Regions from separate parts of the Mesorhizobium loti R88b genome, predicted to be linked through region 2. Evidence: predicted binding sites of a transcription regulator. Region 2 holds the regulator's gene; each other region holds the start of a gene.
The links. Region 2 encodes HrcA, which represses chaperone genes, less so after heat shock. Its sites were predicted from a motif close to GTTAGCACTCNCNNNNNGNGAGTGCTAAC; they were not measured.
Positions count from the first base shown of each region.

Region 1: the regulator HrcA is predicted to act here: its motif matches at 3,020-3,048, upstream of groES (co-chaperone GroES).
Region 3: the regulator HrcA is predicted to act here: its motif matches at 1,521-1,549, upstream of groES (co-chaperone GroES).
Region 4: the regulator HrcA is predicted to act here: its motif matches at 5,826-5,854, upstream of EB235_RS14550 (co-chaperone GroES).

Region 1 covers NZ_CP033367.1:7,001,375-7,008,935, forward strand. Annotated here, with positions in the region: gene EB235_RS33745 (adenosylmethionine--8-amino-7-oxononanoate transaminase) at 1-185, shown strand, start outside; gene EB235_RS33750 (beta-ketoacyl-ACP synthase III) at 182-1,165, shown strand; gene panD (aspartate 1-decarboxylase) at 1,224-1,676, shown strand; gene groES (co-chaperone GroES) at 3,130-3,426, shown strand; gene groL (chaperonin GroEL) at 3,489-5,147, shown strand; gene EB235_RS33775 (NAD-dependent succinate-semialdehyde dehydrogenase) at 5,698-7,191, shown strand; gene EB235_RS33780 (transposase) at 7,499-7,561, opposite strand, start outside.
Region 2 covers NZ_CP033367.1:932,801-940,361, reverse strand. Annotated here, with positions in the region: gene EB235_RS04450 (PQQ-dependent sugar dehydrogenase) at 1-83, opposite strand, end outside; gene EB235_RS04445 (hypothetical protein) at 187-384, opposite strand; gene hrcA (heat-inducible transcriptional repressor HrcA) at 409-1,491, opposite strand; gene rph (ribonuclease PH) at 1,648-2,364, shown strand; gene EB235_RS04430 (VOC family protein) at 2,380-2,790, shown strand; gene rdgB (RdgB/HAM1 family non-canonical purine NTP pyrophosphatase) at 2,790-3,437, shown strand; gene hemW (radical SAM family heme chaperone HemW) at 3,434-4,597, shown strand; gene EB235_RS04415 (low molecular weight protein tyrosine phosphatase family protein) at 4,602-4,925, shown strand; gene EB235_RS04410 (hypothetical protein) at 4,984-5,172, opposite strand; gene EB235_RS04405 (hypothetical protein) at 5,180-5,377, opposite strand; gene EB235_RS04400 (formyltransferase family protein) at 6,112-6,921, shown strand; gene rsmI (16S rRNA (cytidine(1402)-2'-O)-methyltransferase) at 6,977-7,561, shown strand, end outside.
Region 3 covers NZ_CP033367.1:5,207,775-5,215,335, reverse strand. Annotated here, with positions in the region: gene groL (chaperonin GroEL) at 1-1,100, opposite strand, end outside; gene groES (co-chaperone GroES) at 1,163-1,459, opposite strand; gene EB235_RS25545 (class I SAM-dependent methyltransferase) at 1,712-2,509, opposite strand; gene EB235_RS25540 (hypothetical protein) at 2,596-3,447, shown strand; gene EB235_RS25535 (TetR/AcrR family transcriptional regulator) at 3,478-4,104, opposite strand; gene EB235_RS25530 (MFS transporter) at 4,230-5,414, shown strand; gene EB235_RS25525 (D-arabinono-1,4-lactone oxidase) at 5,420-6,721, shown strand; gene EB235_RS25520 (DSD1 family PLP-dependent enzyme) at 6,718-7,561, shown strand, end outside.
Region 4 covers NZ_CP033367.1:2,995,673-3,003,233, forward strand. Annotated here, with positions in the region: gene EB235_RS14500 (ABC transporter substrate-binding protein) at 1-902, opposite strand, end outside; gene EB235_RS14505 (LacI family DNA-binding transcriptional regulator) at 966-2,009, opposite strand; gene EB235_RS14510 (LysR family transcriptional regulator) at 2,243-3,136, opposite strand; gene EB235_RS14515 (sulfite exporter TauE/SafE family protein) at 3,303-4,076, shown strand; tRNA gene EB235_RS14520 (tRNA-Cys) at 4,195-4,270, shown strand; gene EB235_RS34750 (hypothetical protein) at 4,301-4,621, shown strand; gene EB235_RS14530 (hypothetical protein) at 4,633-4,824, shown strand; gene EB235_RS14535 (DUF6500 family protein) at 4,890-5,114, shown strand; gene EB235_RS14540 (DUF1488 domain-containing protein) at 5,115-5,381, opposite strand; gene EB235_RS14545 (hypothetical protein) at 5,378-5,659, opposite strand; gene EB235_RS14550 (co-chaperone GroES) at 5,907-6,260, shown strand; gene groL (chaperonin GroEL) at 6,367-7,561, shown strand, end outside.

The DNA.
Region 1 (7,561 bases), 1.1 Mb from region 2:
CAGCCGGCTATCTGGCCGAGATCGGACCGAAGCTCCGCGCCTTCTTCCTCGAGCGCGGCCTGCTAGTGCGCCCGCTCGGCAATGTCCTCTATCTTCTGCCGCCCTATTGCATCACCGGCGAGGAATTGGACGGGCTCCATGACGCCATCGAGGAGGCCGGCGAACGCTTCGGCACAAAGCCATGAGCCGATCGTCGCGCGTCCTCGGGTTTGGTCATCATGCGCCGTCGCGCAAGGTCGAGAACCCGGAAATCGAAAACCGTCTCGGGCTAGAACCCGGCTGGATCGAGCGGCGCACCGGGATACGTTCGCGCTTCTGGGCAACGGACCAAGACACGCTGTCTGGTCTTGCCACGCAGGCTGGCGACATGGCTTTGGCGAACGCCGGCATCGACCGCAGCGACATCGGTCTTTTGTTGCTTGCCACCTCGACACCCGACCACCTTCTGCCGCCCAGCGCACCCCTGGTCGCGCACAAACTCGGCCTTGGCCGCGCCGGCGCCGTCGATCTGACCGGCGCTTGCGCCGGCTTCATCTATGCGCTGATGTTTGCCGACGGCTTCACTCGTCTGCATGGGAAGGCGAGCCTTGTCATTGCCGCCAACATCCTCAGCCGCCGCATCAATCCGGCCGAGCGCGCAAGTTCGGTCCTTTTCGCCGATGCCGCCGGCGCCCTGGTGATTGGTGCGTGCGAGGACCCTGATCTAGGTATTCTCGGCGCTTCGGTGGATTCGGACGGCTCGCGCTACGGGCTGATCCAGATCCCGGCCGGCGGAAGCAGCATCCCATTCCATGACGATCTGGATCTCGGGCAAACTCGGATGACGATGACCGACGGACGCGAAGTGTTCGCCAAAGCTGTTGAGATGATGACCGATTGCTCTACAAGCGCGCTTGCCGTTGCCGGAGTGCGACCACAGGACATCGATCGGTTTGTGCCGCACCAGGCCAATGCCCGCATTTTCGATGCGGTCGGGCGAAACCTCGGCATCGCCGATGAAGCGATCGTCAAGACGATCGCCGAGTATGGCAACTCTTCCGCCGCGACGATCCCGCTCTCGCTGTCGCTCGCCCATCGGGCGGCGCCGTTCCGGCCAGGGGAGAAGGTTCTTCTGGCGGCCGCGGGTGCGGGTCTTAGCGGCGGTGCGATCGTCGTTGGAATTTAGCCGCGCGAACCGAACTGCCAAGACTGACCTTGAACGATGAATACAGGGACAACGACCAATGCGAAAACTAGTCGCCGGCAAGCTGCACGGCATCCACGTCACCGAAGCGAACCTCAACTACCATGGTTCGATAACGCTCGACCCCGACCACTGCGAGGCAGCCGGGATCCTGCCGATGGAATTCGTGGAGATATGGAACAAGAATTCCGGTGCGCGGATTTCGACCTATGTCATCCTCGGCGAGCGCGGTTCACGGTGCTGCATCCTCAACGGAGCGGCGGCTCGCACCTGTCAGCCCGACGACCCAATTATCGTCTGCAACTCCATCTACCTGGACGAAGCGCATATCACCTCGCTGAAGCCGCGCATCGTCACGTTCGACCAGGATAACTACATACTCGACCGCCTGAGCTACTCCGTCGATCTTGACACAGACGGCCGTTACAGTTTCTCGATCCTTGATGAGGCGAATGAAGCTTTGGCAATTCCAGCCTTGGTTTCCGGGGCGTGAGCCGCGCTCCGCAGATGTGCGAGCCTCGGCACTGAAGAGCGTCTGGTCTAAGACTCGACGAAGTTGCTGAAAAAGGCCGATGCCCACTGCGCCTTGGGCACCGTGGGCCTTCGTGGGATGGCGCAATGTCTCGCAGCTGCTGATCCGCGAACAGCGGTTTGCATGTCTGACCCTTGTCTCAGGTTACTTGCGGTGGCGGCTTGCAAATTCTCTCTGCTTTCTCAAGCGCCGCGGCTGGGTCCTTGACGACCTGGCTTTTCATGATCTTTGCCGCCGTGTCGATCAAGCAGGCCACCGTCTTCCGCATCGGCAGCGGTGCCAACCATCATCGCGAATATGGCTAGCCGAACGGCCGCAAGCAGCATTGAGGTGGGCCTTCGGCAAAGTGTTTCTCGCCGGCGCCAAGGCTCGCCAGCCATCCGACGCCTGATCGCGTTACATATCAGGTTCGTCGATCGGTGGCTTGGCAGCAAGACCGAGCCTGGCTCGTTGGCCATCGGCGTAATTTTCGGCGGGAAACTGTGTCTTGAACCGAAGAACTGTCAGTTTGCCGTCCTCGACAATATGAACAACCCATCCCCCACTACAACGCTTGACCCGCACGTCATTAGGTTCGCCAGCCACCATTGCTGCCCTCATTTTCGTTGCCCTTGGGCTGAGACTGGAAGTCGTTCCCGCACATCGGAAAACATAGGACCTTACGTAACGTCAAGCCCCGATTTTGGGATAGCCGATGCCTTGTCGATTTCAGGGTGACGGCGATTCTGGTCCGCAACGTCCGTGAGTGCTCAAATCGATTTAGATGCGCAGATTCTGCATGTTAATTCAGCCTTGTTATCCACAACTAACGTGAATGGGAACGCGTATTCAGTCCGAGTACCTCTGCAAAAAATCTGCCGCTCTGGTGAGGGGAGCGGGCGATCAGGGCGTGTGAGGTGCTGACGTCAAACGCGAGATTCCGGAAGATTGATAAAATCGTTTGTTTCGATGAGATGCATCCACCCTGTGGATAGAAATACAGTCCCATGAACGGGCAAGCCTCTGGTGCGGGAGATGATGCTAAAGGAGACATCCCGCATGGCCACTCCACGCAAAAGCTCGGCACGTCTCGGCGCTACCAAATGCTCAGCCCCTCACCTCGCTCTCTACGGTGCGACGAAGCGCGCTGGCAGATCGCGGAAGGCACAATGGTTACCGATCCGCAGGGTGGATTCATCCTGTGGGTCGAGCCTCCGAACACCATCGATTGGCTCGACTCTTTCAGGGCTGCATCGTCCGGAAAATCGTGATCGCCCACCCTCTTGTCTTGACTAGCCCCCGCCTGGGGCTTATCTCGTCGCATTGTTAGCGCTCGCCCTTGGTGAGTGCTAACCGCAGGCCGGCATAGCCGAGCTTTGTAAGTTATCCGGCGTCGCCGGACGCTTTTCTCACCGTTCTCATCGAGGAAGAAAAAATGGCAAAGTCGAAGTTCCGCCCGCTTCATGACCGCGTGGTCGTTCGCCGGGTCGAATCCGAATCCAAGACCGCCGGCGGGATCATCATCCCGGATACGGCAAAGGAAAAGCCGCAGGAAGGCGAGATCATTGCTGTCGGCTCCGGCGCTCGTGACGAAGCCGGCAAGCTCGTCCCGCTGGACGTCAAGGCCGGCGACCGCATCCTGTTCGGCAAGTGGTCGGGCACCGAAGTCAAGCTCAATGGCGAAGACCTTCTGATCATGAAGGAATCCGACATCATGGGCATCATCGGCTGATATCAGGCCTTTCCGTCAACTGAATTCCCGGGCTCAATCCAAGCCCTTGCCAGGAGTTAAAAATGGCTGCCAAAGACGTAAAATTCTCCCGTGATGCCCGCGAGCGCATGCTGCGCGGTGTCAACATCCTCGCCGACGCGGTGAAGGTCACGCTCGGCCCCAAGGGCCGCAACGTCGTCATCGACAAGTCGTTCGGCGCCCCGCGCATCACCAAGGACGGCGTCACCGTCGCCAAGGAAATCGAGCTTGAAGACAAGTTCGAAAACATGGGCGCACAGATGGTCCGCGAAGTCGCTTCAAAGACCAACGACATCGCCGGCGACGGCACCACGACCGCGACCGTTCTGGCGCAGTCGATCGTCCAGGAAGGCCACAAGGCGGTTGCCGCCGGCATGAACCCGATGGACCTGAAGCGCGGCATCGATCTTGCCGTGACCGACGTCGTCGCGACGCTGATCAAGAACGCCAAGAAGATCAAGACCTCGGAAGAGGTTGCCCAGGTCGGCACGATCGCCGGCAATGGCGACGAGTCGGTCGGCAAGATGATCGCGGAAGCGATGCAGAAGGTCGGCAATGAAGGCGTCATCACGGTCGAGGAAGCCAAGACTGCCGAGACGGAACTCGAAGTCGTCGAAGGCATGCAGTTCGACCGCGGCTATCTCTCGCCCTACTTCGTCACCAACGCCGACAAGATGGTTGCCGATCTCGAGGACGTCTACATCCTGCTGCACGAGAAGAAGCTCTCCAACCTGCAGACCATGCTGCCGGTTCTCGAAGCCGTCGTGCAGACCTCGAAGCCGCTGCTCATCATCTCGGAAGACGTCGAAGGCGAGGCTCTGGCCACGCTGGTCGTCAACAAGCTGCGTGGCGGCCTGAAGATCGCCGCCGTCAAGGCGCCGGGCTTCGGTGATCGCCGCAAGGCCATGCTGGAAGACATCGCCATCCTCACCGGTGGCCAGGTCATCTCCGAAGACCTCGGCATCAAGCTCGAGAACGTCGGCCTCAACATGCTCGGCCGCGCCAAGAAGGTGTCGATCTCCAAGGAGAACACCACCATCGTCGACGGCGCCGGCAAGAAGGAAGAGATCCAGGGCCGCGTTGCCCAGATCAAGCAGCAGATCGAAGAGACCACGTCGGACTACGACAAGGAGAAGCTGCAGGAACGTCTCGCGAAGCTGGCGGGCGGCGTTGCGGTGATCCGCGTCGGCGGTGCGACGGAAGTCGAAGTCAAGGAAAAGAAGGACCGCGTCGATGACGCCCTCAACGCGACACGCGCGGCCGTGGAAGAAGGCATCGTTCCCGGCGGCGGCGTTGCCCTGCTGCGCGCTTCGCTGAGCATCAACGCTGTCGGCGCAAACTCCGACCAGGCCGCCGGCATCAACATCGTGCGTCGCGCGCTGCAGGCTCCGGCCCGCCAGATCGCGGCCAACGCCGGTGCGGAAGCCTCGATCGTTGCCGGCAAGATCCTTGAGAACAAGGGCGCGACCTTCGGCTACAACGCCCAGACCGGCGAATATGGCGACATGATCGCCATGGGCATCGTCGATCCGGTCAAGGTCGTGCGCACGGCTCTCCAGGACGCGGCCTCGGTCGCCGGCCTGCTCGTCACCACCGAAGCCATGATCGCGGAGGCTCCGAAGAAGGAGTCTGCTGGCGGCGGCGGCATGCCTGGCGGCATGGGCGGCGGCGGCATGGGCGGCATGGGCGGCATGGACTTCTAATCTAGCCTCTATCAGCTTTCAAATACCGAGAGGGCGGCAGCGACGCCGCCCCCTTTTTTTGGGACGGAGCCGGTCGGAAAAGGTTTGGGCTCGCGTGATATTGTAGTGCGCGCGCCTACACGGCCACACTACATCGTCGCAGTGGAGCTTTCGGGTGGCGAACTGAACAAACATGGCTTTGTGCGCGACTATCAAGACTTAGCAGCGCTCAAGCCACTACATCGATGGCACGTTCGACCATGGCGGTCGGTTTTCGATATGCCTGATATGAGCGGCCGTGGAAGCCGCTCAAAGAATGATACCGCAGTGCTGTTGCCAACGTCGGCGATTTCGATGATCGACTCCGCCTATGCCAGCTCTTCACGAGCTCTATCCGCGCTTGCCTACTATGGAGCGAAAGCCTTAGCGCGACTCGTGATTGAGGCTGTCATTGCTATGGGCTAATCAGTCGGGAAGCTGCGCTTGCAATGACGGAGGGCCGGAACGATCTCGTCCGATCATCTGGCACAAGGTGTGCTTATTAGTACGTTGCGAAGCTAGTAACTTAACCATGAAGGGGGACGACGGTTTGACCGTGACACAGTCGCTGACGAGACGTCTCAAAAATCCCGAGCTATTTGACGATCTGGCCGGTGTGCCTGGTCGGAAGGCGGAGCAATCCACGAGGCGTTTTTCGGTGTTCAATCCCTCAACGGGCGAGCTGTTGGCTGAGCTTCCAGATATGGATGTCCGGGACGTTTCCAAGGCAATCGATAAGGCTGAAGCTGCGCAGGAACATTGGGCGGCGCTCACCGCGCGCGAGCGCTCCGACATCTTATGGGAATGGCACCAACTGATCCTCGACCACAGCGAGGATCTTGCAGCCATTTTGACGGCTGAAATGGGTAAGCCGCTTGCAGAGGCGAAGTCTGAAATCGCCCATGCCGCAGCCTACCTCCAATGGTATGCCGAGGAGGCCAATCGCATCTATGGCGAGACGATTTCACCGCCTTCTAACGACAGGCGTATGCTGGTAATCAAACAGCCGATCGGTGTTGTCGGCGCCATTACTCCTTGGAATTTTCCCGCCTCGATGGTGGCTCGCAAGATTTCGCCTGCGCTTGCCGCCGGCTGCGCGATTGTTCTGAAACCCGCGGAGCAAACACCGCTTGTCGCGGGTGCTATGTTCACGCTTGCCCGGATGGCAGGTTTTCCCGATGGCGTTCTAAACTTGATCTACGCATCGGAAGGCGATGCGGTTGGGCGTGAACTTTGCTCGAACCCGAAGGTCCGCAAGATCAGCTTCACTGGGTCGACCGAGGTCGGGCGGCTGCTCATGAGGGAGTGTTCGGATCAGATCAAAAGAACTAGCTTCGAACTTGGTGGTAACGCTCCTTTCATTGTTTTTGATGATGCAGACGTCGACGCTGCCGTCGATGGTGCGCTACAGGCAAAGTTTCGGAATGCAGGCCAGACCTGCGTTTCAGCCAATCGGCTTTACGTACAGTCCAGCGTGTATAATGAATTCTGCGACAAATTCACCAAGCGCGTCAGTGCATTGCGCGTCGGTGACGGTTTCGAGCCAGAAGTTGCGATCGGTCCCCTGATCGATAAGTGCGCGCTTGCAAAGATTGAAGATCATATTCGCGATGCTGTGCGGCAGGGTGGGAAGATCCGTTGCGGTGGCAACCGTATCGGCGAATCGGGAACCTTCTTCGAGCCAACGGTGATCACCGACGTCGAAAGGACAATGCGGGTCGCTCAGGAAGAAACCTTCGGACCGCTGGCTCCCATAATCCGCTTCAACGATCCCGACCAGGTGGTGCGCGAGGCGAATGACACGATTTACGGTCTTGCAGCCTACTTCTACGCTTCCAATCTAAAGCGCGTGTGGCGCGTGGCTGAAACCCTCGAATACGGAATGGTCGGCATCAATACGGGACGCATGTCATCCGAGGCCGCACCCTTTGGCGGAATGAAGCAATCAGGGATCGGTCGTGAGGGGTCGCGCCACGGCCTCGAGGATTATCTCGAAATGAAGTACCTGTGCATGGGTGGGCTATAATCCCACAGCATCGGCGTCCCATTGACTTCGCCCTGACAATCCGCCGCGGCCATCGATGGAATGGTGGCCTTCGATCAAGGCCCAGTGTAAAACCTTGATGCTGTCATCCTTGCCTTCGGCCGCATTCACCGATCCCTGATTGACACGTGCTTGCCATGTACCGCTTCAATCCGCCGGGAGTGGTTTTTCCTGTCTCGGCCGCGACAGATCAGGGTGCTGGTGAACAAAATCTCCGTCCATCCGACAGCCGGCGAGCCTTCGATCACAGTTCTACCGTATGGGTCGAATGGCGGCATCTTCTGAAGCCTTATTGCAGCCCTAGCTTCCTCTTCAGTTCCGCGTTCTCTGTGCGCAGGCGTTCCGCGAGCAG
Region 2 (7,561 bases):
AGCACCGGTTGATCGGCCGCGAAGGCAGAGCTGGCGATCAAGATGCTGATGGGGATGGCCGTGACCGAGGCAATTCGGATCATGGAATTCCTCCAAGCGTGTCCAGCAACGAAATATGGCTGTGGCCAGAGCAACGACCGGCATCGCCGGTTGTTCCGCGCTACACGTCTGACTAGTAGTTGCCGCTCAGGCCTCCGTGGCGTCGAGGTCGCTGTCGAGGCGGCTTTCCAGTTCGACGAGATCGGCCGGCAGTGGCAGGCCCATGGCGCGCATTTCGCGCAGTTTCTCGCGCCGTTGCTCCTGCACCTCGCGCACGTCTTCCGGCTGGTTGACCATCTCTTCCAGCAGCAGGCTGATCCGGGCCTTGATTTCTTCGAGCGCCATCGTCGTCTCCTCGGTTAGATCAGCTCAACGAAGCATGCGCGATATCAGTTGCGCCGTATAATCGACCATCGGCACGATGCGCGCGTAATTCAGCCGGGTCGGGCCAATGACGCCGAGCGCGCCGACGACGCGGGCATCCTTGTCGCGATAGGGCGCGACGACCAGCGACGAGCCCGACAGCGAAAACAGCTTGTTTTCCGAACCGATGAAGATGCGCACGCCTGATCCCTCTTCAGCGAGATCAAGCAGCTGGATCAGCCCGTCCTGCGTCTCCATGTCCTCGAACAGATGCCGCAGCAGTTCGATATCCGCCTGGGCGGTGACGTTTTCGAGCAGATTCGCGCGACCGCGCACGATGAGCCGTGCCGGCAGGCCGCTATCGGCGCCCGCCCACACTGCCAGCCCCTTTTCGACCAGATCCTGCGACAGCGTGTCGAGGGCAGCCCTGGTCTCTTCCTTGATGCGGGCGATCTCGATGCGCGCCTCGGCCAGCGTGCGGCCCCTGATATGGGCGTTGAGGAAATTCGAGGCTTCATGCAGTTGCGAGACGGTGATGCCGGCGGGCAACTCGACGACGCGGTTCTCGACGTCGCCATTCTGCGACACCAGCACGGCAAGCGCCTTGGTCGGCTCGAGTTGGATGAACTCGATATGCTTCAGCGCCACTTCGTTCTTGGCGGCCAGCACCAGGCCGGCGCCGCGCGACATGCCCGACAGCATCTGGCTGGCCTCGGTCAGCATGTGCTCCAGCGTCGCGCCCGAGCCGGAGGCCCGCACCTGCGCCTCGATGGTGCGGCGCTCTTCGTCGGAGAGGTCGCCTAGCTCCATGAAGGCGTCGACGAAGAAACGCAGGCCGGCCTGCGTCGGCAGCCGGCCGGCCGAGATATGGGGAGCGTAGATCAGCCCGAGATGTTCGAGATCGCTCATCACGTTGCGAATGGTGGCCGGCGACAGCGAGGACGGCAGGATGCGCGACAGGCTGCGCGAGCCCACGGGTTCACCATCCCTGAGATAGGAATCGACGATGCGCCGGAAGATGTCACGGGAACGCATGTCGAGGGATTGAAGCGCCGGCGACTGCGAACTGGGATCGACTGCCTTGGTCATACGGCCAAAAAACCTCCGCCCTAAGGATATAGACTTCGGTGCGGTGGGCGCAACCCGGTGTCTGTGTCAGATCGCCCGGCCATTTTCCTTTGCGCCATGGGCTTGGTGGAGCTACAAGCCGGCCACGATTCAAAAAAATGACGGGAAAGAGCCTGAATGCGCCCCTCCAAACGCCAATTCGACGAAATGCGCGCCATCTCCTTCGAGCGCGGCGTCTCCAAGCATGCCGAAGGCTCGTGCCTGGTGAAGTTCGGCGACACGCATGTGCTTTGCACCGCCAGTCTCGAGGAGAAAGTACCGGGCTGGATGCGCAATTCCGGCAAGGGCTGGGTCACGGCTGAATATGGCATGCTGCCGCGCTCGACCGGCGAACGCATGCGCCGCGAGGCCTCCGCCGGCAAGCAGGGCGGCCGCACGCTGGAAATCCAGCGCCTCATCGGCCGCTCGCTCCGCGCCGTGGTCGATTTGCAGGCGCTGGGCGAACAGCAGATCACCGTCGACTGCGACGTCATCCAGGCCGATGGCGGCACCCGCACCGCCTCGATCACCGGCGGCTGGGTCGCGCTCTATGATTGCCTGCGCTGGATGGAAGCCCGCCAGATGGCCAGCGTCGCCAAGGTGCTGAAAGACCATGTCGCGGCGATTTCCTGCGGCATTCATGACGGCCAGCCGGTCATCGACCTCGACTATCTCGAGGATTCCTCGGCCGGCACCGACGCCAATTTCGTCATGACCGGCAAGGGCGGCGTCGTCGAGATCCAGGGCACCGCCGAGGGCGAGCCTTTTTCGGAAGGGCAGTTCGGGGAGTTGATGAGTCTGGCCAAGAAAGGCATCCAACGGCTGGTGAGTTTGCAGCAGATGGCGGTGGCTTAGGCCATTGGTTTTCTGGTGAAACCCTCCGCCATCCTGGAATCAGCCCTGTACGTCACCGATCTGACGGCGGCGGAAGAATTTTACGTCGACATTCTCGGCCTCACCCTCCTCGGCAAGGTCGACGGCCGCCATCTCTTCTTTCGCTGTGGCCCCGGCGTTCTGCTCATCTTCAACGCCGAGGCGACCAAAATACCTCCTGCGCCGGACGCCCGGCTGCCGGTGCCGCCGCATGGCACGGTCGGTGAGGGTCATCTCTGCTTTTCGGCAACCGCCGACGAGATCGCCGGCTGGAAAGCGCATCTGGGGGCAAAAAGAATCGCCATCGAAAGCGAATTCGAATGGCCGCAAGGCGGCCGTTCGATCTATATACGCGACCCCTCGGGCAATTCGATCGAGTTCGCCGAGCCAAGGATCTGGGGCCTTTGATGCATTCTCTTGATGGCAAGAAGATCGTCGTCGCCAGCCACAATGCCGGCAAGCTGCGCGAATTCGCCGATTTGATGGGACCGTTCGGCTTCGAGGCGAAGTCGGCCAAGGACTATGGCCTGCCCGAGCCGGACGAAACCGGCACCACCTTCGAGGAGAATGCCTACATCAAGGCGCTGGCCGCCGCAAAGGCGACCGGCCTGCCGGCGCTGTCGGATGATTCGGGCCTCTGCGTCGACGCGCTCGACGGCGCGCCCGGCGTCTACACCGCCAACTGGGCCGAAACCCCGGATGGCAGCAGAGATTTCGCCATGGCCATGCAGCGCACCGAAGTGGCGTTGCAGGAAGTCGGCGCCGCCTCGGCCGAACAGCGCAAGGGCCGCTTTGTCGCCGTCATCTGCCTGGCTTTCCCCGATGGCGAGGCCGAGTATTATCGCGGCGAGGCCGAAGGCATGCTGGTCTGGCCGCCGCGCGGCGAGCTCGGTTTCGGCTACGATCCGGTGTTCTTGCCCGATGGTTTCGACAAGACTTTCGGCGAGATGACGGCCGAGGAAAAACACGGCTGGAAGCCCGGCCAGGCCACCGCCCTGTCGCACCGTGCCCGCGCTTTCCAGAAATTCGCCAAAGCGAGATTGGGAGAGGCATGAGCATGCTGCTCGACCGGGCGCCCGGTTTCGGCGTCTATATCCATTGGCCGTTCTGCGCGGCCAAGTGCCCCTATTGCGACTTCAACAGCCATGTCCGCCACCAGCCGGTCGACCAGGAGCGCTTTGCTGCCGCCTTCGAGGCGGAACTGGCGACGATGCGACAGCGCACCGGGCCGCGCGAGGTGACCAGCATTTTTCTGGGCGGTGGCACGCCGTCGCTGATGAAGCCGGAAACCGTGGCCAGGGTTCTGGACGCGGTGGCGAAAAACTGGACGGTGCCGGATGGCATCGAGGTGACGCTGGAGGCCAATCCGTCCTCGGTCGAGGCCGAACGGTTTCGTGGTTATAGAGCAGCAGGCGTCAACCGCGTCTCGCTGGGCGTGCAGGCACTCAACGACAAGGATCTGCGCTTCCTCGGCCGCCTGCACAATGTCGAGGAAGCGCTGCATGCGATCGGGCTGGCGCGCGAGATCTTTCCACGGCTATCCTTCGACCTGATCTACGCCCGGCCGGGCCAGACGCCGGAAGCTTGGGCATCCGAGCTCGAACAGGCCATCGGCCACGCCGCCGACCACCTGTCGCTCTATCAGCTGACCATCGAGGAAGGCACGCCCTTCCACGCGCTGCATGCGGCAAAGAAGTTCATCATCCCTGACAACGACCATGCCGCCGACCTCTATTCGTTGACGCAGGAGATCACAGCCGCACATGGTTTGCCGGCTTATGAGATTTCCAACCATGCCAGGCCAGGCGCCGAGAGTCGTCACAATCTGACCTACTGGCGCTATGGCGAATATGTCGGCGTCGGCCCCGGCGCGCATGGCCGCTTCGTCGAGAATGGCCGCCGAACGGTGACGATCGCCGAGCGGATGCCGGAAACCTGGGCCAATCTGGTCGAGGCCAAGGGCCACGGCATCACCGGCGGCGAGATCCTGACACGCTCGGAAGAGGCCGACGAATTCCTGCTGATGGGGCTCAGACTCGCCGAGGGCATCGACCTCCAGCGCTACGAGGCGTTTTCAGGCCGCGGCCTGTCGAGCGCGCGGCTGTCGATGCTGCAGGGCGAGGGGCTGGTGGCATCGATCGGCAATGCGCGCCTGCGCGCCACGCCAGCCGGCATGATCGTGCTCGACGCCGTGGTGGCGGACCTGGCGCGCTAACCTCATGAAGAAAATCCTCTTCGTCTGCAGCCAGAACCGCTTGCGCAGCCCGACCGCCGAGCAGGTGTTCTCCAAGCGCCAGGATATCGAAGTCGCGTCGGCGGGGACAAATCATGATGCGGATACGCCGCTGACCCATGAGCTGGTGGCGTGGGCCGACATCATCTTCGTCATGGAAAAGGCGCATCGCACCAAGCTGCAGAATAAATTCAAGGCGAGCTTGGAAAAGGCTCGCGTCATTTGTCTCGACATACCGGACGAGTACGACTTCATGGACCTGGAATTGATTAGCCTTCTGAAGGCACGCGTTTCACGGTATCTGGGGTAACCTTCGTTCCTGCTCCGCCACGATGACGAAGGCCGAACGGTCTCAGTCCGTCGAAGGGTCAGGCGTCGTGCTTGAAACGGCGCTTGCCGCGATCCTTCTCGGCATGTGCCGTTCCGTTTCGGGCCGGTTTGGCATCGGCCTTTTCGCGGCGAACGCTGTGCTGGTCGTTCATCGCATGTGGCGGCACGCCTTCCCTGGCGGTTTTCGTTTCAAGACGGGTGATGAATATATCGAAGCGATTGGGCATCGTCCGGTCAGTGCTCCGTCGTGCTGTCGGGTTCATTGTCGGAAAGCTTGGCGTTCGTCGGCAAGGCGGTCGACAGGGCGCTTGTGGCCCGCCTGGTCAGGCTGGCGTCGGTCTTGGCAGTCAGCCGCTTGTCCGGGCGCGCGGCAACGCGGTTGCGGCCGGCATAATAGGGCTCGAAAGCGTCCTGTATCGTCAGGCTGTCCATCCTGTCCTCCCTTTAGGAATCAGGGGCTAAATCTGCCAATGCCGGTTTCGTTCCCCACTGTGGCAAAGGAATGGCGGGAATTTCACATCGACCTTCACTCCCGCCACGGCCCCGATGTTCGGCTCAGCAAACAAAAAGCCCGCCGGACGGAACCAGCGGGCTTCCGGTATCACACCAGGCCGGTATCAGGTCAGGATCGTCAGCCCGGCGTCTTGGACGGAGGCGACCCCAAAGCAACGACAGCCGATAGCCGCTCTCTCTTAACCAGCACAGGCTTTTGGTAGATTTTCTTCATGGCATACTCCCGCTTTCCCTTGATGGCTGAGATTCCTTGCGTTGTCTCATCTTGTCAAGTCGCGAGCAGAGGGTCCTCGGGCCGGAGTATCCGGTGGCGGATGCCCACGAAGACACGGAAAGCTTTTCCGGTTGCCAGCTGGAGGCAACCGCTGCACTGCTATTCCTTTGCGTAGCGCAACGATGGCGAAGGGCTCGATAGGATGGAGCAGCCTCCCCCTGCGTCGACCGGTATCAGTGTCCAAGCAGACGGTGATGTCAGCCAGAACGGACCGGTTACAGCCGTTTTCTTGCTGAACATCGATAGATATACGGGTCCGCTGCTGGCTGGATGGGTACAGTCTGGCAACCGAATCGGCGCTATTGTCGTGCCTGGCTTCCGACGCCGGCCAAAGGGTTTCAGTGTCGGCAATATCAGACGAAGGCTGCAGCGCAGGCTTTTGCTCAAACGATATCTGGGCAACATTCCGACCAGGCTGATCGAATTTGGCAAGCCATATGATTGGGACGTGCTTCGGCGCCAATTGTCCGGCATCGAAGCCGATGTGCTGATCTCCTATGCCTTTCCGAGGTTGGTCCCACAGGATGCGCTTGCCGGCTTTCGCATGGGCGGGCTCAATCTTCATCCGGCGTTGCTGCCCAACTACCGTGGTCCGCACCCCTTGCATCGGCTGGTCGTTGATGGCCAGCATGCGGTTTATGGCGGGGTGACGCTGCACAGGATGTCGGCAGGTTACGACGAGGGTGACATTCTCGCGCAGGTGGCGTTTTCCGAAGCGGATTGGGCGTCGAAGCAGAGCCTGGCGCATAGCACCGGAACCGCTTTCCGGATGCTTGTGAGCGGCGCGGTGCCGGCCTATTGCCGAGGCACCCTGTCGGGCATGCCGCAGCCGGAGGGTGACTTCATCTGGGCTGAGCTCGAACCCGCCCATATGATGGTCCTGTCCTCGATGCCGATGGAGCATGTCGCGCGGCTGTGGCGCGTCTTGGGAACGGTGCCCGGCATTTATCTCCGGATGGCCGATCGCAACGTGAGGCTCGGTGTCCAGATACGAAGGCTGGGGCCGCCGACAGGACGAGCTCCGATCAAGCGATGGGCAAGCGTCGAGTTTGACCTGGCCGACGGCAGGGTCGTCCACCTCACCTACAACCGCCTGCTCAAACGGCTGATCAAAGTGCACGATAGGCTCGTACCCGCCAAGACCGGAGAAGCGCATCTTGAAATGCGGCTTTTCGGCCAATCGGAGTGAGCTTTTGCAAGCCTGCGATAGCCGTGCCAAACAGGGCTGAATGGAGACTCGATCAGTGACGGGCGAAACGAGCAAGCGCAGCTATGTGGTCGGCCAGACCGAGATAACGGCGCGGCCGCTCGAACCGGCACTCTATCTGGTGGCCACCCCGATCGGCAATCTGGCCGACATCACGCTGCGCGCGCTGGAGACGCTGGCCGCCGCTGATATAGTCGCTTGCGAGGATACGCGGGTGTCGCGCGTATTGCTCGACCGCTACGGCATTCGCCGTCGCACCACGGCCTATCACGAGCACAATGCCGGCGAGGCCGGGCCGAAGCTGATCGCGGCCCTTCAGGCCGGCCAGAGCGTAGCGCTGATTTCCGATGCCGGCACGCCGCTGGTCTCCGATCCTGGCTACCGGCTGGTCGGCGAGGCGCTTGACCATGGCATTCGCGTCGTACCGATTCCCGGCCCGTCGGCGCCGCTTGCGGCACTGACGGCGTCCGGCCTGCCGTCCGACGCCTTCCTGTTCGCCGGATTTTTGCCGGTGAAGACGGGTCAGCGGCTGACACGGCTGGAAGCGCTGAAAGCCGTGCCGGCGACGCTGATCTTCTTTGAATCGCCGCGCCGGCTGGCCGAGTCGCTCGGCGCCATGGTC
Region 3 (7,561 bases), 2.9 Mb from region 2:
TCCTGCAGCTTCTCCTTGTCGTAGTCCGACGTGGTTTCTTCGATCTGCTGCTTGATCTGGGCAACGCGGCCCTGGATCTCGGCCTTCTTGCCGGCGCCGTCGACGATGGTGGTGTTCTCCTTGGAGATCGACACCTTCTTGGCGCGGCCGAGCATGTTGAGGCCGACATTCTCGAGCTTGATGCCGAGGTCTTCCGAGATGACCTGGCCACCGGTGAGGATGGCGATGTCTTCCAGCATGGCCTTGCGGCGATCACCGAAGCCTGGAGCCTTGACGGCGGCGATCTTCAGGCCACCGCGCAGCTTGTTGACAACCAGCGTGGCCAGGGCCTCGCCTTCGACGTCTTCCGAGATGATCAGCAGCGGCTTGGAGGTCTGCACGACGGCTTCGAGAACCGGCAGCATGGCCTGGAGGTTGGAAAGCTTCTTCTCGTGCAGGAGGATGTAGACGTCCTCGAGCTCGGCAACCATCTTGTCGGCGTTGGTGACGAAGTAGGGCGAGAGGTAGCCGCGGTCGAACTGCATGCCTTCGACGACTTCGAGTTCGGTCTCGGCGGTCTTGGCTTCCTCAACGGTGATGACGCCCTCGTTGCCGACCTTCTGCATCGCTTCCGCGATCATCTTGCCGACCGACTCGTCGCCATTGGCCGAAATGGTGCCGACCTGAGCAACTTCCTCGGAGGTCTTGATCTTCTTGGCAGCCTTGCCGAGAGCCGCGACGACTTCGGTGACGGCCAGATCGATGCCGCGCTTCAGGTCCATCGGGTTCATGCCGGCGGCAACCGCCTTGTGGCCTTCCTGGACGATCGACTGCGCCAGAACGGTCGCGGTCGTGGTGCCGTCGCCGGCGATGTCGTTGGTCTTCGAAGCAACTTCGCGGACCATCTGCGCGCCCATGTTTTCGAACTTGTCTTCAAGCTCGATTTCCTTGGCGACGGTGACGCCGTCCTTGGTGATGCGCGGGGCGCCGAACGACTTGTCGATGACGACGTTGCGGCCCTTGGGGCCGAGGGTCACCTTCACCGCGTCGGCGAGGATGTTGACGCCGCGCAGCATGCGCTCGCGGGCATCACGGGAGAATTTTACGTCTTTGGCAGCCATTTTTTAGCTCCTGGCAAGGGCTTGGGGTAAGCCCGGAATTCAGTTGACGGTGAGGCCGATAATCAGCCGATGATGCCCATGATGTCGGATTCCTTCATGATCAGAAGGTCTTCGCCATTGAGCTTGACTTCGGTGCCCGACCACTTGCCGAACAGGATGCGGTCGCCAGCCTTGACGTCCAGCGGGACCAGCTTGCCAGCTTCGTCACGAGCGCCGGAGCCGACAGCGATGATCTCGCCTTCCTGCGGCTTTTCCTTTGCCGTATCCGGGATGATGATCCCGCCGGCGGTCTTGGATTCGGATTCGACCCGGCGAACGACCACGCGGTCATGAAGCGGGCGGAATTTCGACTTTGCCATTTTTTCTTCCTCGATGAGAACGGTGAGAAACAGTTCCTCCATCCGGCGGCGCCGGATATGAGTTAGCACTCACCAAAGGCGAGTGCTAACGTCGCGCTGAAATAGGCGCGGGGCTTTCGAGAGTCAAGGCGCGTGGGAATGGGCTATCGCAGGAAATTTTTCTCGTGCTGGCCTGCGATTGCGCAAAATCCCGACCGCCAACGCATCAACTGCAGAGCCGGCTGTCATCCGACAACAGGGGGTATACAAGGCTTACAGCCGCCTCGGCGACCCAAGCACCAGCAGCGGGCAGCGTTCCGCCAGCGGGTAAGAGCCGCTCGGCACGACGCATACCTCGCCGAACCGGTTGCTTGCCTCGTCGATCAGCGTGGCCAGCGTCGCGAAGCTGTAGCTTATGTCCGAGCCGGCATAGACATCGACTGTGTTGATCGATGTCATGCTCCATCCTGTTCGTGCGGCAAGAGCTTCGCGATCGGGGAACATGCTATCGAAGGTGTCGCGGATCGTTCGCACCTTGACTGTGAAATCGCCGTCGTCGCTCGTGCAGGCCATTGCGATGCGCCATTTGAGCGCGTGGAAATTCTCGACTCCACCGGCCAAAACCAGAGCTTCGATGCTCTGCAAATCATCCGCTGTTTCTGGCCGTGCAAAAACGCGGATCGCCGCGCGCCTGCAGGGCTTGAGCACTCTTGCGATTTCCCCGAACAGCGTGTGGCGTGCAGCTTTGGTATCGACCGCCGAGAGGCATCCATCGCCGATGACCGCGTCGAAACTTGCCTGCTCCAAGGGGAGGCTGAGCCAATTTCCCGCCATCGCCTTTCGCGAGGCGTTGTCGCCGGCCCATACGCCGGAAATCATGGTTGCTGACTGGTCGATCGCCAGCATCGATCTGCCCAGGACTGCCAGTTCAGGGGTCACGCCGAGCAGAAGAACGTCGGCATTTCCGAGGTCAAGTTCGCGATCGAATATGCCAACTGTTTCCGCGGTCGGCCGCAGCGGGGCGTCCAGCAACTGCCAACGCTGGTGATAATTATCCCAATGATTTGTCATTCAAACCCGCTGGAGCCCAATAAGGTCTGGCATCGACTAATTAGAGCGGCTTAATAGAAGCGGGCATTGAAGCCAAGGGGTTATAAGTGGCGCGCATCGTTATCATAACGCATGAGCATGACCGGTTCCTGGGCAGGCGAAACCTGATGTTGCGCAGGGGCAGCCCCTATCTGCTTTTCGATGTTTTGGAGGACCTGAAAAGGCGTGGTCATTCGGTTCGGATCCAGCCAGGCCCGTCAAAGATATGCGATGGTGATATCGCGGTTCTGCATGTCGATGCGACAATAACGCCTGCGGACCATGTTGACTATGCCAGGCGTTTTCCGTTCTGCCTCAATATCGGGGCAGCCGATATCTCCAAACGACACATCAGCGGGGCGCAGATATCACAAGGCGATGCCTGGCAAGGCCCGGTCATCGTCAAGAGCAACCTGAACTATCAGGGCTTTCCGGAGAGACTCCTCAACCGGCGATCGAAGCGCGCGGGAAAACCGCAGCCTTTTCCACATCTGCCAACCCTGCAGCCCTATGAGGTCTATGGATCGGTCGGCGAAGTTCCGGACGGCGTCTTTGAAAACGATGACCTTGTCGTGGATAAATTCATTCCGGAAAGAGAACCCGACGGTTTCGCAGCACGTTTCTGGGTGTTTTGCGGAGAGCGTGAACGCTGCACCCGCTACGTCTCGCCAAACAGGCTGGTCAAGGCGTCGGAAACGATCCGCCGTGAGACCGTTCCGGTTCCAGAGGAAATACGCGAGCGGCGGCGTGAACTCGGCTTTGACTACGGGAAATTCGATTTCGTCATGCATGAGGGCAGGGCGATCCTACTCGATGCCAACAAGACCCCCGGCCGTCCCCAAAAACTGATGAAAATGTTCGCGGCCGGCGCTGCCGATCTGGCCGACGGCTTCGAAAGCCTCATCCGCCAGGCGAGATAGGCCACAACGGATCATCGTCATTATGCCGGTCTAAAGAAAAAGCCTCAACTGAGTGTGGATGATCGACCGGTAATCCTCGATGGTCCGGCGGCTTTCGGCCTCACCCTCCGCAAGCGCCAGACGCACGACGCCGCCGGCGAGCTGGAAGATCAGCAGAACCATGCGTTCGAACTGCTCCTGCTTTTGCGGATCGAGCAAAGGGATGACATGGTCGCAGAACATCCGGGCCTGATGCCGGGTTTCAGCGATGTCGAGGTTCTTGAGCGCCTTGTCGGCCTGGATGGCGTTCTGCAGATCCTGGATGGCTGGATCGCCGGCGACGCGGTTGTGGTAGTCGTCGAGCAGCCGGTCGGCAGCGGCGATGACGTCCCTGGCTTCGCGGACGTCGGCGATGATCGCAGTCAATCGCGCGCGGCTGACCTCCGAAAACCGCTCATAGAGCATCGCCAGGATCGCCGACTTGTTGGGGAAGTAATGGTAGACGGTGGCGATCGGCCCGCCCGCCAGCATGCCGACCTCCTTCATGGTGACGGCATCGATGCCCTTCTCGCCGATCAGCCGCATGGTCGTTGACAGGATCGCGTCGATGCGCTCGCGGCTGCGCTCCTGCTTGGGTTTGCGCCTCGGTTCGGTCGCTGTACGCCTTGCTTCCGTCATGCACCGGTCTTTCGCACGCATTGGCAAATTCTGGTTGACAAGAAATATGATCAAGTATCAGTTTCTGAAATACTGACAGGTTGTCAGCTTTTTCGGCGCACGGCAAGGGACGTTGGGAGGCGGCTTTGGCATCTGGTGACGCGCATACCGGAAGCGGCGACTGGCTGGTCGGCAATCCGACCGGCGGACAGCTTGCCTCCGCCCTGTGGATCGGGTCGGTCGGCCTGCTCATTCTCGGCCTGCAGCCCGTCCTGCTCGGCGCCCTCTACACCGAGGGCCATGTCAGCGGTGACGAACTGGCGCTGGTTGCCACCGCCGAGATGATCGCCATCGCGATCGGCTCAGCGATCGTAGCGATGCTGCTCTCGGCCCACAACATGCGCTGGAAAAGTGCGGTCCTCTTGCTCTTGCTGGCGCTGGCGAATGTGTGGACAGCCTATGCCGCCGGCGCCAACACGCTGATGGCGGCGCGCGCCCTGGCCGGTCTTGCCGAAGGCGGCCTTGTCGCGGTCGCCACTGAACTGATCGCCCGTTCGCGCCGGGCCGAGCGCATCGGCGGCTATTTCGTCACCATGCAGACTCTGGCGCAATGCGCGCTGGCGCTGCTGCTGGCACTCTATGTCATTCCGGCCCACGGTTCGGCTGGCGGCTTCCTCATTCTCGCGGTCGTCTGCGTCCTGTCGCTCGTGGTCGCCTTCATTGTCCCCGCTGACTACGCCGACCTGCCCAAGGAAGAGAATCTGGCCAATGTGCTGACGGTTCCGTCGATCACCGCACTGTTGTGCGTCTTCTGCTACTTCATGTTCTTTGGCTCGGTCTGGGCGTTTCTCGAGCCGCTTGGCGCCCAATTCGGCATCGATGGCCGCACCGCCGGCCTGATTGTCTCAGCCAGCCTCGCGGTTCAGGTCCTGGGCGCGATGTCGGCGACCGTGTTCGAGGCCCGTATCGATTATCGCATTGCCATTGTGGTGATCGGTGTGGTGGCGCTTTTGTGTTCGCTTGTTCTCGCCAGCGGACCTGGCCTCACCACATTCTGGGTCGCCACCCTGGTCATGGGCTTCATCCTCCTGTTCATCGTGCCCTATCAGATACGGCTGGCGATCACGGCGGATGACACACGCACGGCCGTGCTGCTGGTGCCGGCCGCGCAGCTCTTCGGCCTGGCGATCGGGCCTGTCGCGGCGTCGCTGCTCATCGACGGCAAGGATTTTCGCCCGGTGCCGGAGTTCGCCGCCGCCAGTGCCTTGGCCAGCGTGCTGCTGCTCGGTCTTTTTGTCTTCGTGGCGCGGCGTCGCCGGGTTGTCGCGTGAGCACCATGCCGAACATTTGGAGCAACTGGTCCGGCTATGTCACAGCTCAACCTCGGCTGATCGCCAGCCCTGCCGATGCGGGCGAGCTCGGCGATCTCGTGCGAACGGCACCCGGCCCGATTCGCGTCGTCGGCGCCGGTCATTCCTTCACCCCGCTGGTGAAATCCGAGGGCACGATCTTGTCCCTGGAGAAGCTCGAGGGGCTGGTCTCGCATGACGCCGAGAAGCATCAGGCGCGCGTGCGGGCAGGGACGCGGCTTGGTTCGCTCATGCACATCCTGCAAGGCATCGGCCAAGGCCTGCCCAACATGGGCGATATCGACCGCCAGGCGATTGGCGGCGCGCTGGGAACCGCCACCCATGGCTCGGGACCGACGCTCGGCGCCTATCACACGCAGTTGGAGACGGTGCAGGTCGTCGACGGGCTTGGCAAGATACGCGACTTCACCAGGGCAGGGGATCAGGACACGATCCACGCCATCGGTGTGGCGCTCGGTGCCTTCGGCGTCTTGAGCGAAGTGACGCTCAACAACATCGCGACCTACCGGCTGCGGCGGCGCAAGTGGGTGCTGCCGATCGCCGACATGCTGCGCGACTTCGAGAACATGATGACCGCGCACCGATCGGCCGAGTTCTACTACATTCCATTCTCGGGCTATGCGCAGTTCATCGCCAGTGACTTCAGTGATGCGGCGACCGCCACGCGCCCGACCGAGGATGATGAAGGCTCCTTGCGCACGCTGCGCCGGCTGCGCACCGGGCTCGCCTGGCTGCCATCGCTACGCCGGCGGCTGATCCTCGGTGCCGTCGCCAAAGTGCCTTCCGAGGATTACGTGCAGGACTGGCTCAACGTCTATGCCAGCGACCGGCAGACCAAATTCAACGAGATGGAATATCACCTTCCGTTCGAGGAAGGACCAAAGGCGCTGGCCGAGATCATCGAGCTGACCGAGAAGCGCTTTCCGGAAGTCTATTTCCCGATGGAGGTGCGCAGCGTCGCACCCGATCAATTCTGGCTCTCGCCCTTCTACAACAGGCCGACCTGTTCGATCGCCATTCACCATGACGCGGCCAGTGATCCATTACCCTTCATGCAGGCGGCTGAGCCGATCTTCCGCAGATATGGCGGCAGGCCGCATTGGGGCAAGATGCACAGCCTGAAAGCGGCGGACTTCAAGAAACTATACCCGCGCTGGGACGATGCCATGGCGGTGCGCCGCGACATTGATCCGCAAAACCGCTTCATATCGCCCTATATGGCCGGGCTGTTTGGCATCGAACCCAGACCTTTTGGCTTAGAACAATGAGTGCGTATTTCACCACGCTTTCGGATGCACTGAAGCAAGCCGGCATCTTCCAACCCTGCCTGCTGCTCGACCTCGATCGCCTGGATGGCAATATTGCCCTGGTGAAGCAGAAGCTTGACCCCGGTCTTGCCGTGCGGCTGGTCGACAAGTCGCTCGCTTGCCTGCCGCTGCTTTCGCATATCGGCAAGGCGCTTGGGACCGATCGCTTCATGACTTTCCATCCGCCGATCAGCGCGGCGGTGCTGACAACGTTTCCGGAAGCGGATCTCCTGTACGGCAAACCGATGCCCGTCGGGTCGGCAAGGGCGATGCTTTCCAAGGGTGATGTGGCCTGGTCGCGTGTCTGCTGGCTGATCGATACGCAGGAGCGGCTGGTGGAATATGGCGCGCTGGCAGCCGAACTCGGCATCGAATTGCGCATCGCCTTCGAGATCGATGTCGGTCTGCACCGCGGCGGCTTCGCCGAACCGGAGGCTTTGTCACAGGCGCTGAGGGTGCTGCCGACCCACAAGGGGCTGCGCTGCGAAGGTGTCATGGCCTATGAGGCGCATGCTCCGCACATTCCCGGCCTGTTCGGTGGCCCGGCCAAAGCGTTGGCGCAGGCCTCGGACCGGGCCGCCGCTTTCGTGGCGCGCCTCGGCGTGGACCAGCGCCATATCTTGAACATTGGCGGCAGCAAGACGGCGCTGCTTCACCATGGCGGCGCTGCCAATGAAGTGTCGATGGGTTCGGCTTTCGTGCTGCCCAGCGATTTCGACACGCCTGGCCTCGAAGGTTTCCAGCCGGCCGCCTTCATCGCGACGCCGATCCTGAAAGTGGTCGAGCCGATGTTGCCGGGTC
Region 4 (7,561 bases), 2.1 Mb from region 2:
CCGCCGGCAAAGGACGACCAGCCGCCATCCTTGCCCGGCAGGAAAGTGACGCCATAGTCGACATTGGGATACTGGGTGTTGAGCGCACCGATGGCGAAGGCGCCGGATGGCGAGATGCCGATGTTGCCGGCGGCAAACGCGGCGAAGAAGTTGGCGCCGGTGTCGGTTTGCGCGCCTGCCGGCACCAGATCCTTCTTGACCATCGAGCGGTAGAGATCGATGGCGCCGCGCAGTTGCGGGCTGTCCAGCGTCGCCTTCGAGCCGTCCGCGCTCAGGATATCGCCGCCCGAGGCCCAGATCAGCGGCGTGAAGGTGAAGATGTTGCAGCCGCCGCAATTGCCGGAGAAGTAGAAGCCCTTGATGTTGCCGCCGAGCGCGTTGACCTTTTCGGCGTCGGCGGCGATCTCGGCCCAGTTGGTGGGGCCTTTTTCAGGGTCGAGGCCGGCCTGCTTGAACAGCTTCTTGTTCCAGATCAGCACCGAGGCGTCGGCCGAGAAGGGCAGGCCGTAAATGTGGTCCTTGTAGGTGCCGGTCTTCACATGCGCCGGCGACAGGCTGGCGAAATAGGGCAGGGACTTGGCCCAGTCGGTGATGTCCTCCAACTGGCCGGAGGCGGCGAAGGACGGCGTGTAGATCAGGTCGAGCGACAGCGCGTCGGGCGCCGTGCCGCCGGCTGCGGCGGCGCCATATTTCGGGATGATCTCGGCATTGGGGATGATGTCGAGCTTGATCTGGTCCTTGTGCACCTTGTTGTAGGCGTCGACGATCTTCGGCATGAAGTTCGAGCCGTCGGCGCGCACCCAGATGTTGGCGGTGTCGGCGGCGGCAGCGCCGAGACCGCTGCCCAGCACGGCAGCGGTCAGGGCCAGTTTGGGGGCCAGTTTGGCAATCAGGTTCCTCATATTCTCCTCCTCCAGGGTTGGCCGCTGTGCGCGGCTTGGCGCCGATCACGCGGCGCTTTCGTTTCAGCCATCCAGCGGATGGCCGCAGGAATGCCGCACCACCAGCCGGCACGGCAGTTTTCGAATGCCCGGCGCGGCGGGCTGGCCACCGACCAGTGAAAGCAGGGTCAGGCCTGCCTCGCGCCCGAGGGCGACCAGGTTCATGTCGACCGAAGTCAGCGGCGGGCGCGTCGCTTCGGCGACAATCTCCCAATTGTCGAAGCCGATGACGCCGACATCGCTAGGCACGCTCAAGCCCCGTTCGCGCAACGCATCGATGACGCCGCGCGCGATCTGGTCGTTGCCGCAGAAGACGGCGTCCGGCCTTTCGCTTTTGCCGTCGAAAAGGATCGTCACCGCCTCATGGCCCCAGGCTTCCGACCAGGAGCCGAGCAGCGGTTCGGTGACCGGCAGGCCGTTTTCGGCGAGCACGTCGCGATAGGCCTGGGCGCGGGCATGCACCACGGCAAAGCTCGCCGGTCCGCTGACATGGGCGATGCGCCGCCGGCCAAGCCGGCAGAAATGCTCGACCGCCAGCCGCGCGCCGCCGGCATCGTCGGAGACGAAGGCGACGGCGTCGGGATCGGGCTGGGTGAAGGCATAGATCACTGGGATGCGCAGATTGGCGAGATCGACCGGCAGATGGCGGTCGATGCGTTTTCCCGTGGCGATGATGCCGTCGACGCGCTTGTCGAGCATGGCCTCGACATGCAACTGGCCGAGGCGCGGATCCTCCTCGACATTGCACAGGAACACCGAGACGCCATTGTCGACCAGCGCGTCTGAAATGCCCGACATCAGCGGCAGCGAGAAGCGGCCATAGGTGTCGTTGGTGAGCAGGCCTACGGTGAAGGAGCGGCGCCTGAGCAGGCTCTGCGCCAGGCTGTTCGGCCGGAAGCCCAGGCTGCGCGCCGTCTCGCGGATGCGCTCGCGGGTCTCGGCGGTCATGCGCCCCTGGTCGTTGAGCGCCTTCGAGGCGGTGGCGACGCTGACGCCGGCCTGCGCCGCCACGTCACGCAAGGTGACGGGCTTGGGGAAAACCGAAACAGGCTGATCGTCCGATGCCATCGCGCCGAGAATCCTGGGTTGAGAAAAGGTTTTCTCACATAGGCCGGAATAAGGCCCGGCCAATGGCCGAGCCCGGTCGAAACTGTTTGGAAAAACCTTTTCTCAACTCAAGGCTAGGCCAGATCAGGGGGACGTTCAAGGGGAAAAATGGTCTTGATCGAGCAAACGCGGCTGGGTTCGAATTTGCGGCAGGTCGAAGCCGGTGCGAAAGGCCGCGTGCTGCGGCCTAAAGACTAGACGCCCTCGAGGCGTTGGATCGTCGCTTCGATCCATGCGGTGACCGCAGCGATGCGAGCGAGGTGGCGAAGATCGGGATGCGTCAGCAGCCACAATTCGCGCGCGGGGAATGGATGGGCGTCCTCCGGCATGCGCGCAAGTCCCGCGATACGGTCGGCAACAATGCAGGGCAGCAGCGAGCGGCCAAGGCCTGCGAGGATCGCCTGCAGCAGCGGTTCGGCATCGTTGACGACGAGTTGGGCATAACCCTCCTTGCGGGCGACGCCGGCAATCCAGCGCGGCTGCGGCAGAGACGCCATGCCGTCCTCATAGGTCAGCCAGGGCAGATCCGTGATCTGCCGGGGCAAGTCGGGCGCCGACAGGTGGCTGGCGGCATAGGCGGCATAGGCGAGCGTGCCGATGCGCCGGGCGATGATCCGGCTGCCGGTTTCGGGTCCGGGCCGAGCGAGCCGCAGCGCGATGTCCGCCTCGCGGCGGGTCAGGCTTACATCATGGGGGTCGGCTACCAGTTCCAGCCGCAATCCTGGATGGCGCACGACAAGATCGGCCACAGCGGGGATCAGCACCCGGTTGATGAGGATGGGCACGGCGGTGACCCGCACGGTGCCGCTGATCTCGCTGTCGGCGCCCTTGACCGCGAGCGTCAGGCCACCGATCTCGGCCTCCACGGCTTCCGCACGGTCTGCCGCGATCTCGCCGGCCTGCGTCGGTCGCATCTCGCCCGCCTCAGCGCGCTCGAACAGCCGCGCGCCGAGCGTGCGTTCGATCGCCCGCAGGCGCCGTGCCACCGTCGTTGGATCAAGGCCGAGCCGGCGGCCGGCCGCGGCGAAGGAGCCGTCGCGCTTCAGTGCCAGGACATAGCGCAGGTCATTCCAGTCAATGTCGTGCATTTTCGCAGCTCTATCAGGTGATCTTTCAGCATGAAGCTGCGAGAATGCTGCGTTAAAGTTGCTCTGTCCATCACTGGAGAGACGCCGTGATCCGTGCCGAAGACCTCGCCCCTGAATTCCATCGCCGGCCCGCACAGAACTGTCCAGCCAACGGCACTGGCCGGATATGAGCATGGCCGATCTGTCGATCGCCGGTCATTCCGGCGGCGCGGTGCTGTTCCTGCTGGCTGCCGCCTTCATCGCCGGCTTCGCCCGCGGCTTTTCCGGTTTCGGCGCGGCGCTGATCTTCATGCCGCTGGCAAGCGCGGTTATCGGGCCGCAATCGTCAGCGCCGCTGCTGCTGATCATCGATGCGGTCGCCGCGCTCGGACTGCTGCCGCGTGGCTGGCTGCTGGCGGACCGGCCCAGCGTCGGCACGATGACGCTGGGCGCGCTGGTCGGCGTGCCGCTCGGCACCTATGCGCTGGCGCGGATGGATCCATTGACGCTGCGCTGGAGTATCGTGCTGTTGGTGGTGCTGCTGCTCGGCCTTTTGATGTCGGGCTGGCGTTACCATGGTCGTCCCGCCACGCCGCTGACGATCGGCGTCGGTGGGCTTGCCGGCTTCTTCTCCGGCGCCGCCCAGGTCGGCGGCCCGCCGGTGGTGGCCTATTGGCTTGGCGGGGGTGGCAATGGCGTGGTGGTGCGCGCCAACATCGTCCTCTATTTCGCCATATCGAGTGCGCTGACCGGGGCAAGCTATCTGGCGGGAGGATTGATCACCCGACCGGTTCTTGTCCTGGCGCTGGCGACGGGCCCGTTCTACGGGTTTGGCCTCTATCTCGGCTCGCTTGTGTTTGGCCAGACAAGTGAGCGCGGTTATCGCTGGGCCTGCTATGGCCTCATTGCCATGGCGTCGATCGTCAGCCTTCCCGTGCTGGATCCGATCCTGGGTCGGTGAGTGGCGCCTGCCGAAAAGCGATGCCGCAACGATGCTCACAGCATTTTTCAACGTGCCGACAGAACCCGCTTTGCGTTTAACTTTTCCGCAAGCATTTGCCCGTTAGGTCGACGGCAATGGCCTCGTGGCGGAGCGGCTACGCTGGAGACTGCAAATCTCTGAAGCCTCGGTTCGATCCCGAGGCGAGGCCTCCAAAAATACCATAGCGAAGAAGCTGCGCCGGGGTGCGTCAAACCCACCTGTTTGCATTTGGCATGCAGGACGCCCGCGAAAAGAGTGCTATGAAAGGGGGCTGGAGCTTGCTCGCTCCGGCTTTCCCCGACATTCGAGGTTATTTCGTGCGTGAACCGTCACTGCTGCCGGTCTTTGGAAAACTTGGAGTCAAGGCAAGGGGGGCTGTTCTGGCCGCACCGGCCTCTTCGGCAGGCATCGTGCCGCGCTTGCGGAAGCTCCTGACCGCGCATGGCGGCATGGTGCTCAAATTGTCGGTGATCGCGTGGACGATGCTGGTCCTGGGTGCGGTGTTTTTCATGATGCATGGTTGAGGTAAGTCAGCATGGCCAATCGCTACACACTGCGCATGGAGCTTCCCCAGAGCTGGACCATAGTCGATGTCTTCACCGGCCAGCCAGCGGTGGTCCGGCAAAAAGTCATGGTCGGCATGAGCCCGCGTGAGGCCGAGGATATGGTCGTGCAGATGAATGCGCGCGACGTCAGGCGCCGGGAGAGGGCGGAGCGCAAGGATTGAACGCTGCGGCTGTCAGCTCAAAGGGCGGGCCCGAGACCCCGCCGAATCAAAACCGGAGAATTCCCGTGAGAGCGAGCCTGAGGCGAAAGATACTGGACGTCTGCGACCGCAAGATCTCCGAGAAGGGCCCCACCGTCGGCGTGTCGTTCTACGCGTTTTTCGCCAACAGAAACGACGACCCCGAACTGCTGATGGAAGCAGCGGAATGGTGGATCAGAACCCACCGCCTCGATCATTTCGAAAAGGCCGCGAAGATACGCACGATGATCGAGGGCATGGAACTCGGCTGATCAGCCGAAGTCGGCTGCCGTCAGCACATACATACTCTTGCGGGTGCGGTCATAGGCCCTGGACGCCACGTCGCGGATGGCACCGCTCTGCGTGTCGAATGTGGCGAGGTAGCCTGCCTCATTGGCGGCGGTCGCGGGCTGCATCCTGGTCATCGCATCGGCGGCAACCGAGAAGGAAATCTGGAACATGCCGTCATGGCCGACGAACCGGATGCGCTTGCCGGCTTCGTCATAGCTGCGGCTGCGGTTGGGGAAGGTCAGGCTCATGTCTTGGCCCCCGTCTTTGCCTCTGTCGTCTTGGCCTCTGTCGCGGCAGCCTTCTTGGTCACCCGCTTCTTCTTCGGCGTCGGGTTCAGGGCTTCAGCGATACGGTCGGCTTCTTCCTTGGCCAGCCGCAAACCCCTGAGCTTTGCCGTCTTGATCTCCCGGGCCTTCGCTTCGGACATGTATTCGGCGGTTGCCTTGTTTTTCTCCGCTGTCTTTTTCTGCTTGTCGACAAAGCGGGCTTCAGCTTTTTCCATGATCGTCTGATTGCCTTCGGCCATCGAACAAATCTCCCTTGGGTTTGAAATCGTGAAAGTGAACTTGTCCGATAAATAGGCACTCGACCGGCAAAATTCAATTTTTTGAATTATTTAGTCCCTTGGCGATATCACGAAACGCCAAGCCGAAATAATACTTTTATATATTTAAACGGCGCACCGAATAATTTTTGGCACTCCTATCTATCGAGTGCCAATGCGCCTATATGAGAGGCGCGGCCGCCTAAGCCGGTCCCAGAAAGAAGTTCTCATGAAGTTTCGGCCACTCCACGACCGCGTCGTCATCCGGCGCGCCGAAGGCGACACCAAATCCAAGGGCGGCATCATCATTCCCGACAATGCCAAGGAAAAGCCGCAGGAAGGCGAAGTCATCGCTGTCGGCCCTGGCGCACGCGACGAAAACGGCGCGCTTGTTCCGCTCGACGTCAAGGCAGGCGACTTCATCCTGTTCGGCAAATGGTCGGGCACCGAGGTCAAGATCGACGGCGAGGACCTTCTGATCATGAAGGAAGCCGACATTATGGGCGTCGTCGACAAGAGCGAGACGGCCGCCACCGAGAAAACCGGTGCCGCCAAGACCGTAGCTGCCAAGAAGGCCGCCTGACCGGCGCATCGCGTGTCCTTCGGGACGCCGCAAGACTTAAGCGACGACAGCGCTGCGCGTTCCGCGCGGCGACTGATCCACTCCAAATACGAACTGGATAAAAATCATGTCTGCCAAGGAAATCAAATTCGCCACCGATGCGCGTGACCGCATGCTGCGCGGCGTCGAGATCCTCACCAATGCGGTGAAGGTCACGCTCGGCCCCAAGGGCCGCAACGTCATCATCGACAAGGCCCATGGCGCGCCGCGCATCACCAAGGACGGCGTCACTGTCGCCAAGGAAATCGAGCTCGCCGACAAGTTCGAGAACATGGGCGCGCAGATGGTGCGCGAAGTGGCCTCGAAGACCAACGACCTCGCCGGTGACGGCACCACCACGGCAACCGTGCTGGCCGCCTCGATCCTGCGCGAAGGCGCCAAGCTGGTCGCCGCCGGCATGAACCCGATGGATTTGAAGCGCGGCATCGACCAGGCGGTCGCTGCCGTCGTCGTCGAGATCAAGGCGAAGGCCAAGAAGGTCAAGTCGTCGGCCGAGATCGCCCAGGTCGGCACCATCGCCGCCAATGGCGACGCCACCGTCGGCGAGATGATCGCCAAGGCGATGGACAAGGTCGGCAATGACGGCGTCATCACCGTCGAGGAAGCCAAGACCGCCGAAACCGAACTCGACGTCGTCGAAGGCATGCAGTTCGACCGCGGCTATCTCTCACCCTATTTCGTCACCAACGCCGACAAGATGCGCGTCGAGCTGGAAGAGCCCTACATCCTCATCCACGAGAAGAAGCTCGGCAATCTGCAGGCGATGCTGCCGATCCTCGAAGCGGTGGTGCAGGGCGGCCGGCCGCTGCTGATCATTTCGGAAGACGTCGAAGGTGAGGCTCTTGCCACGCTGGTCGTCAACAAGCTGCGCGGCGGCCTCAAGGTCGCGGCCGTCAAGGCGCCAGGCTTCGGCGATCGCCGCAAGGCGATGCTGGAAGACATCGCGGTGCTGACATCGGGCCAGATGATCTCCGAGGACCTCGGCATCAAGCTTGAAAACGTCACCATCGAGATGCTCGGCCGCGCCAAGCGCGTGCTGATCGAGAAGGACACCACCACGATCATCGACGGCGCCGGCACCAAGGCGACCATCCAGGCGCGCGTCGCCCAGATCAAGGGCCAGATCGAGGAGACCACCTCCGACTACGACAAGGAAAAGCTGCAGGAACGTCTTGCCAAGCTGTCGGGCGGCGTTGCCGTCATCCGCGTCGGCGGCGTCACCGAGTCGGAAGTGAAGGAAAAGAAGGACCGTATCGACGACG